One region of the Ureibacillus sp. FSL E2-3493 genome, then DNA from elsewhere that is predicted to be linked to it. Evidence: riboswitches for the same ligand, from Rfam matches in the RefSeq annotation. Region 1 holds a riboswitch; the other holds the start of a gene.
What was found. Region 1 has a riboswitch for cyclic di-GMP ahead of MHH69_RS02980 (DUF6531 domain-containing protein). Riboswitches for the same ligand answer to the same signal wherever they lie in the genome.
Positions count from the first base shown of each region.

Region 2: linked by a shared signal. The riboswitch ahead of MHH69_RS17485 (hypothetical protein) and the one ahead of MHH69_RS02980 (DUF6531 domain-containing protein) in region 1 are both predicted to bind cyclic di-GMP.

Region 1 covers NZ_JBBOPK010000001.1:541,398-545,829, forward strand. The annotation lists gene MHH69_RS02955 (NUDIX domain-containing protein) at 1-47, shown strand, start outside; gene MHH69_RS02960 (hypothetical protein) at 89-367, shown strand; gene MHH69_RS02965 (GNAT family N-acetyltransferase) at 492-995, shown strand; gene MHH69_RS02970 (GNAT family N-acetyltransferase) at 1,120-1,620, shown strand; gene MHH69_RS02975 (DUF1801 domain-containing protein) at 1,653-2,021, shown strand; cyclic di-GMP riboswitch class I at 2,414-2,506, shown strand; gene MHH69_RS02980 (DUF6531 domain-containing protein) at 2,654-3,355, shown strand; gene MHH69_RS02985 (RHS repeat-associated core domain-containing protein) at 3,252-4,406, shown strand.
Region 2 covers NZ_JBBOPK010000001.1:3,399,521-3,403,952, reverse strand. The annotation lists gene MHH69_RS17495 (methyl-accepting chemotaxis protein) at 1-960, opposite strand, end outside; gene MHH69_RS17490 (hypothetical protein) at 1,010-1,720, opposite strand; gene MHH69_RS17485 (hypothetical protein) at 1,776-2,135, opposite strand; cyclic di-GMP riboswitch class I at 2,256-2,342, opposite strand; gene MHH69_RS17480 (DinB family protein) at 2,771-3,274, opposite strand; partial or broken gene MHH69_RS17475 (DUF523 domain-containing protein) at 3,446-3,909, shown strand; gene MHH69_RS17470 (RBBP9/YdeN family alpha/beta hydrolase) at 4,030-4,432, shown strand, end outside.

The DNA.
Region 1 (4,432 bases):
TACTAGATTTAGCTTATAAAAAAGCGATACAATTGGAATGGTTATAAAAACTTAGTCATCAAGACATGTTAAAGGAGCGCGTTTTTAGTTGCTTATTGCCATTTGTATTTTAGTATTAGCAATTATTTTGGCTGTATATTTCAGTCGGAATAAATCGGCAAAACGAAAATTTACTGTTTGGGGTATTACAACCATCGTCTTTGTCGCACCGTTATTATCATGGATATTAGGGATATTATTCGGTATGAATAAAGGGGACGGCTTCGTCGGAATGACGGTGATGGTCTATGGATTTGTCTTCCTTATGGTCATCGGATTTATTTTACTGTATTATGGAATTTTTAAAAGAGAACGACCAAAATTTTAAGAGGCGTTTCTACCATTTGTAGAGGCGTTTTTTTTATAGAGATGGTGAGCAAAAACTTTCTATTGTATTTGGAGATAATGAGCATTAACATGAAAATAAAACTTGGCTAAAAAGGAGTGGTTGGATGTCACAAGAAATAGCTTTTCGAGACGCAACACTAGAAGATTTACCGAGAATTGTTGAAATATATAACTCTACCATTCCTGGTAGAATGGTAACGGCAGATACAGAACCTGTAACAGTCGAAGATCGATTAAAGTGGTTCCACGAACATTCACCATCAAAAAGACCGTTATGGGTAGTAGAGCTAGATGGTCAAATTTGTGGATGGGTTAGCCTTCAAGATTTTTATGGAAGACCCGCCTATAGTGCAACGGTAGAAGTAAGTATTTATTTAGATGAAAATTTTAGAGGGCATGGTCTCGGGAAAAAAGTGTTAACGAAAGTAATTGAATCCGCTCCAAATTATGGAGTGGAGACGATACTAGGATTTATTTTCGGTCACAATGAACCAAGCCTCCGCCTATTTACTAGTTTTGGTTTTGAAAAGTGGGCGTTATTACCAGAGGTTGCTACTTTAGACGGTATCAAAAGAGATTTAATTATATTAGGTAAAAAAGTATCGTAAATCAATTGATTCAACAAAAAGGAATTTAAAGCATGAATTCCTTTTTCTTTTAAGATGAAGGATTTTCGGTTGTAAAGGGAGAAAAGGTTTTATCACAATTTAGTTTTAGTTAAGGGGGATAACATTGATTACTTCCGATAGATTACGATTCCGCAGGTATACGAACGAGGATTTTGATTTTCTCATGTCATTATTATCTGACCCGGATGTTGTTCGCTACATTGGAAATGGGAACGTAAGAGATAAAGAAGGTGGGCAAGAGTTCTTAAATTGGATTTATCGAACATATGAATTCGGTGAATATTATGGCTTAATGGTGTTAGTCAATAAAGAGGATAACAGCTTAATTGGGCATGCTGGATTAGTACCCCAAACGATAGACGGCAAAGAAGAGATCGAAATCGGCTATTGGATTGCCAAACGATATTGGGGAAAAGGCTACGCAACTGAAGCAGCTAAAACGTTATTGGATTATGGTAAAGCGCAATTAAAACTAGAAAGGTTTATTGCCCTTATTCAACCTGCTAATACGGCATCCAAAAAGGTTGCAGAAAAGATTGGAATGACATTAGAAAAGGAAATTGTTTTAAAAGGGCAAGATGTTTATTTATATTCCTTATCCTAAGGATACCTTTCCATATAAAAAGGAGATTCACAATGACTTATAGAGAAAGAACAATGAAGGAAGTGGACGAATGGTTAGAGGGGCTACCCGAAAACATTCAAGAAATGACCCTCGTTTTAAGAAAACTAATTTTAGATGCGTCACCGAAACTGAAGGAAGAGTACAAATGGTCCATGCCGAACTATTCAAACAATGGATTAGTATGTTATTTACAAACGGCGAAAAAACATGTGAACCTCGGTTTCCATCAAGGAATTGAGCTTGAAGAAATGGATGTCCATCACTTACTACAAGGTTCAGGTAAAACTATGAGGCATATACAAATTAAAAAAATGGAAGACATTCAACCGGATCTTTTTACTTCCTTTATTCAGGCAGCCGTTGCAATAAATGAGAAATAGGATAAGTAAGGCGATAATCTTAATTAGATTATCGTTTTTTATTTGACCAAGCGAATACTTGTGCAGTGTAGTCAATGCTAACATTCCTTCAAAACGTTATATGGAATAGATGAAAAATTTCATGAAACAGTGGTCAATCATCCTCATTTACAACTGATCCTTATCCCATGAGATGGGAATAAAATAATATTTTTTGGATTAGAAGCAATCAGTAATGGTGATTGCTTTTTTTATTGCTATTAAACTCCTAATTCAAAATTTTACATCGCAAAATATGTAAAAAAATGTTGAAAATCAGTTATATTAGACATGAGTAAATATTACTAATTTTGTGAAAAAAGGTTTATTACTTTTGGTCAATTTAGCATTGTAGTAAAAAATACTTAATTTTAAGGCGCAAGGGGCAAACCTATCGAAAGGTGGGGACGCAAAGCTACAGACCTAAAGTGGGTAAAAAATCCTATCAAGGTGGCTGAGTTACCGTAATATCGATAAACTCCTCTTACTGGTAGCTTGTTTTGTACTGTCTTTTTTCGCTTAGTAATGGAAGGGGTTTATTTTTTTGAAAAAAAAAGGCTTTTTTAGTTTTACTATCTTTTTTACTCGCATTCAGTAGTGTTGGAGCATATTTTGTGTTCCCGACAAAGGAAAAAAATGATAGCCGTAATAGCAATGAGTTATTCACAAATCCGAATAGTTTGCTAGATTTAGTCTCTGAACAAAATACGACTAATGATACTATGGCCAATACATTGACAAGCGCCACGTCCAATCAAACAATAGGAAATAATAGTGAAGCGAATAGTGTTACGCAAGGGCTTCCAAACTTAGTGTCGGGAAATTTAACTGAAAATTCAAATCTCAACCCGTCACAACCAAGAGCTATATCCGAAGAACCTATTTCTGCGGAAACAAAGGAAGAACCACCAGTAAATGTTGAAAATGGGTATCTAGAACTGGAAGAAGTAGATATAAATGTCCCTCAAGTAACCCTTTCCTTAAATCTTACAAGGAACTATTCAAGCAACGATAGTGAATTAGGCTATTTTGGAAAAGGTTGGAACATCCAATTAGACTCTCGATTACAAATGTACACGGAGTTTTCGATCGGAGAGTCACGTTTAGATGGAAGTACGCAAAGCTATGAATTTATTAAAGATGACCCAGAAGCTTATATCACAGAATATGATAACGATAAAATGACAAACTACGAGCTTGATAAAGGGCATTATGAAACAACTGAAAACGGAGATACCCTTACAAGTAATACCTGCTCAAAACAACGTTCAATATACGTACGATGCAGCAGGCAATCGATTAAGTATGAAAAATGACCAAGGAACGATCTATTATACGTACAACGTGATGAATCAACTTCTTTCTGATGGTAATACCGATTATCAATATGATGATAACGGCAATGTAATATCCAAAACATCGGAAGGAAAAACTGTTCAATATACGTACAATGGTGCAAATCAACTAACTTTAGCCGAATTTGAAGATGAAAGTTATACTAGCTATTCCTATGATGGACTAGGTCGTCAAATATACCGTGAGGAAATGTCATGGAAAGATTATGATGGGAACAAAGTAGCTAGCAATAACAACAAAGGTAATAACGGAAAAGGCGAAGAAAAACGAAACGAAAATGCGAACAAAAACAACAATAAAAATAGTAACAATTGCAATCTAGGTAATCCAGGTAATGGAAATGGTCCATTTAATAACCCGGGGCAAGGAAAAAAACTTGGGTTATATAAAAAATGGTTAGAAGAAAATGGTCAAAACAGTATGGACCACATTTATCATAAGGAAACGACCTATTTATATGAAGGATTATCAAACGTTCTTCATAAAGAATACAGTGAAAGTGGTTCTCCTTATGCTGAGTACTATCAAGGACCAGACAATCAAACGGTTTCCCGAAAAATGTTTGGGATGCACGGGTTATCTAATCCATCCCATAATCCGGACCTAAAAACAACGGGTGGTTTGTTATACTATCAGTATGATGGTATACGTAACGTTTCCGCTGTAACAGATCGTTACGGAGATATGATTGAAGAGTATCGATATGATGCCTTTGGTGGAATTTATACAGGTACGACAACACCGTATAACTTCAATAGCTTTACGGGAATGTCTTACGATGGGAAAACCGGATTAGTGAACATGAATGCCCGTTGGTACGACCCATCCATAGGTCGCTTCATGTCGGAAGATACGTATCCTGGTAATATGATGCAAACCCAATCATTGAACCGTTATTCTTATGTCATGAACAATCCGGTAAACTACTGGGATCCAACAGGACATGTGGCGGAAAACTTATATCCAGAAGGCTTATTCCGGAATGGGTACGGAATTATGAATCGAATGTAGTACAAGTAAGCGACAACACATATGAT
Region 2 (4,432 bases), 2.9 Mb from region 1:
GATTTGTTGAGTAGCAGAAGATAATTCTTCTGTACTTGCAGAGGAATTTTCATTATTCTCAGCAATAATTTTTGTAGTAGATAGAATTTTTTCAAACATGGTTCCAACTTCTACAATCGTCATATTTGTCTCTTTAAACTCTTCCGTTCCCTGTTTCATTGACTTAACGACTACTTCAGTTTCTTCCTGTATATTTTTTACAATATTTGATACTTCAGAAGAAGACTGACGTGTTTGTTCTGCTAGTTTTCGAACCTCATCGGCAACAACTGCAAATCCTTTACCATGTTCACCTGCACGGGCAGCTTCTATTGCCGCATTTAATGCCAATAAATTAATTTGTTCTGAAATTTCCGTAATCACTTTGACAATAAGGCCGATTTCGCGAGATTTTTCTCCAAGTTTATTAATGGCATCAAATGTTGTATTTACAGTTTGATTAAACTGTTCCATTTTTACTAAGGAATCCTTTAGCTTCTCGTTTCCTTCTTGAGTTAACTCCAATGTAGCGTTCGATTGTTCCGAAATTTGATTTGATCGCACGGATAGATCATCAATCGCTTGTGAAATTTCTTCCATAGATGCGGCGCTTTCTTCCGTAGCAATTAATTGTTTTTCTAATCCTCTACCTACCTCATCAATTGCTGCTCGAACAATATCCGCTTTCTCAGATGCATATTCACCGATTTCTGCGAGATTTTCTCCTCTATCCTGTACATCCTTTGAAAAGGAAATGAATTTTTCCCTTACATTACTGAAAAACTCCGTTAGTTGATTAATTACAGGATGATTAGAACTTTTGTCATCAATGTTGATGACATTACCTGCTGAGACTTCTTTCATTGCATTGATAATTTCTTTATTAACATGGGGTGTGTGTTTAAGCGAATAATATTTGTAAGCAAAATACACCGATACCCCCAATAAGATTACAATTATACCGAGCAAAATAGCTTCCATAATAAACAAATCTCCTAACTCCTATTATTGTTGAATTAGCAATTATATTTTATAGTTCTCGAATAATGATATATGTTCCATCTGCTATATTTGCAGGAATACCATTTAATTTGCTATTGTCTTCATATTTATGAACAATATAATTTCCTTGTAAATCTTTATATTTTTTCATATTATGATATTTTTCCATTACGCGTAACGACTTCATGTTTGTCGCTTCACCTAAAACACCCTTTAACCCTTGTGCTGTTGCCTTTGCAATCAATCTATTTCCTAATTGCTGGATAATTTCATGACGGTCGTGTTCAGCGATTACTCCTAACATAAATAGGTGTAATAGCTCTCCATCTTCAAGATCTTTTCCGTTCCGTTTTTTATAATCTTCCATGAAACGCTTATCCACATCTTCAAGAACACGAAGAATGACATTCATATCATAAAAAGAACCTTCAAAAATATCTTCACCGATAATTTCTGGTGCATTTGTATCTCCAGCTAGAACACCTACAACGTTATGATGAATATCTTGAGCAACTGCGCAATATCCTTGCTCAACTGTGGAGTCTAAATATTCCTTTGTAAAATTATAAAAATCGTCATATGCTATATTTAATTGACCTACCATTGGTTCTTGAACCCATTTTCCTGAAACATCTACCCCGATGAAAGTACGAGCTAGACACTCAGCCGCTTTTTGAATTAAGTCTGGTTGTTCCTTCGTTAAAATTTCATATGTATATAACTCTTGTGTTGTTTGCATTGAGGATCTTCCTTTCAAATTGAAAATTTAAAAAATTTCTTTCAATCGGAACGTATTATTGCACTTTATCGATAAACGTACCTGTGAAATCGATTCTTTCAAGGGCATTTCGGATTTGTACTTGAGCAATTTTAGATTTAGGTTTTACTACAAGGACATTTTTAAATCCTAGGCTAGAATAAAATTGCATTGTTTGTTCTAATTGCGGAACAACCTTTGAAGGGACAGGTGTTTGGTGAGTTCCATCGACAACAAACGTATATTCATGTCTTGGTACTTTATTAATGGTATCTTGTAAATCGACCATATAACCTTCTGCATCTTCTTCTCTCATTAATCCGATTACCTGCACATGAACTTCCTTCGCCACTTCATTAATGGCCATTTTATATTTCTTTTTATCAACCACTATCATCTTACAAACTCCTTTTTTGTTATAATCTACTACTTAACTTTTGCACATTTTCTTTCGTAAAAGTGCAATAAAAAACTATCCTAAATATAGATAAGGATAGCCAAATAAGTATTAATTAAGATTGGCAACCCGACTATCTTTACCCAATAGGATTTTAGACTCGTAGCTTTGCGTCCCTACCTTTCGATAAGTTTGCCTTTTTCAGTTTTTAAGAAATAGCACTAATATCACACTCCATTGTATTACTATTACATTATAAATTAATTGAAAATTTTTGTCGAACTGGTATTATTGTCTTTTTGTAAATTTTCATAATACTGCGTCCTTTATACTATTAATTCGTAAATTTCGTAAGAAAAGATAAATGTTATTTTTTCTACTAATAGAAGAACGACAGAAAAACAACAAGAGATTTTACTGTATGATGTGCAAGGCTATACAAATTTGTAAGGTGCAAATGGTTAAAATAAGGTAAATATCCTGAAGTTTAAGTGAGAAATGTAAAAACGGATTATTTAATAGGGAAGGAATGAAGAGGTTAATCAAACTAAAAGGTAAAATGGGCCATCTACTTATCTAGATGGCAAATAACTCTCAATTGCGTTTGCTTAAAACTAAAAGGAGATCCTATCGCACTACATCGGTGGAGCTTCCATACCATATTTTGTCCATTCCTCTTTTGACGGACCATAAATGCCTGGAACAACTAATCCTGCTTGTCTCATTAGAACGGTCATTTGTCCTCGATGGTGGCTTTGGTGTTGGATTAAAAACATTAACAGTGAACCGATGGGAATTTGTTGACCTAAAAAATTAATCACTTCATTCATTGTATGGTCAGTCCAATGACTTTTTAATGCCTGTAAGAATGCACTATTAGCTTGTTTATAACTATCTGCTATAAATTTAGCTGAAATAGGAACCGGATAGTCATTATTAGGGGCTTCGAACGTTAAGTTTGTATTTGAAGTAATAATACGAATAGCAGTAACCGTATGCCAAGCAATTCGGCCTAATGTCCAATTTTGTGATGTTATTTCCTGTTTAAGAGATTCATCCGTTAAATGATTAAGTATTCTTTGTGTAGCATCAGCTTCAAACTCCCAAGATCTCAAAAAATGGTCTAATGTTTGGAACATAACCTTCCTCCTAAAATAGTAGTTTTCACTTCTATGCATCTATAATTTCATTATATTCTCCTTAAAATGGAAAAAGACTTATGCTTAATCTATTGGATTAACCAATCAAATTTCAAACAAATAACTTTGTAGTATAATACGATAAAGTCTTTATATGGGGTGGGGAAAAAGATGATATTAGTTAGTTCGTGTTTAGCTGGAAACCCAGTAAGGTACAATGGTACGTCATGTTCGGATAGTACAATTCAAAAATTAATCGATGATCAGAAGGCCATCCCTATTTGTCCAGAGCTATTAGGAGGTTTTGAAACACCTAGGGAACCAGCTGAGATTATTAACGGTGAGGTTTTGATGTTTTGGCAGGAAAAGCAAAAGTGATGGAACGCTCTGGGAATGACGTCACCGAATTATATTTGAAGGGTGCTAGAAAAACCCTTGAGATAGCAAAAGAAATGAAAGCTACATATGTAGTGTTGAAAGTATTTAGTCCATCATGTGGTAGTCAAAAAATAAATAACGGAAAGTTTATTGGAGAACAAATAAACGGAGCGGGTGTAACAACAGCGTTATTAAAAACGAATGGTATCAGTGTTATATCTGAACTAGAGTTAGAAAAATTAAAAGATGAAATTTAATAGCAATATTCTAGCAATCGTTACTAGTATTAGCATTTTAAAATTTCTTCGCTATTACTCCTTTGGATATATCCCTATCTGGAGGGGTGTTTTTTATTAAATTAAAAGGAGAATCATTCTATGAATAAATTATATTTAATCGATGGTTATGGAGGTTCGCCAGAAATAAATTGGCTATCTAACATTGGACAAAAATTTAAGGATGATTTTGATATTCACATTATTCCATACACAGATCCTACCGAAGCTAATGTAACGCAATGGGATTTTGATTTGGAAAGGGGAATTACAACCCCTGAAGATGCTTATTTTATATGTCATAGTTTAGGGTGTGTTACGTTCTTAAGATACTTACAACGACATCATGTAAAAGTGAAAGGAGCCATTTTAGTTTCTGGTTTCGTAGAGGAGGTTGAAAATTTCCCACAATTTCAACCTTATTTCAAAAACCTAGATGAAGGTTGTTGGAAAGATTTGATTGGGGATGCTTATGTCATTTCTTCTAAAACGGATCAAATTATTC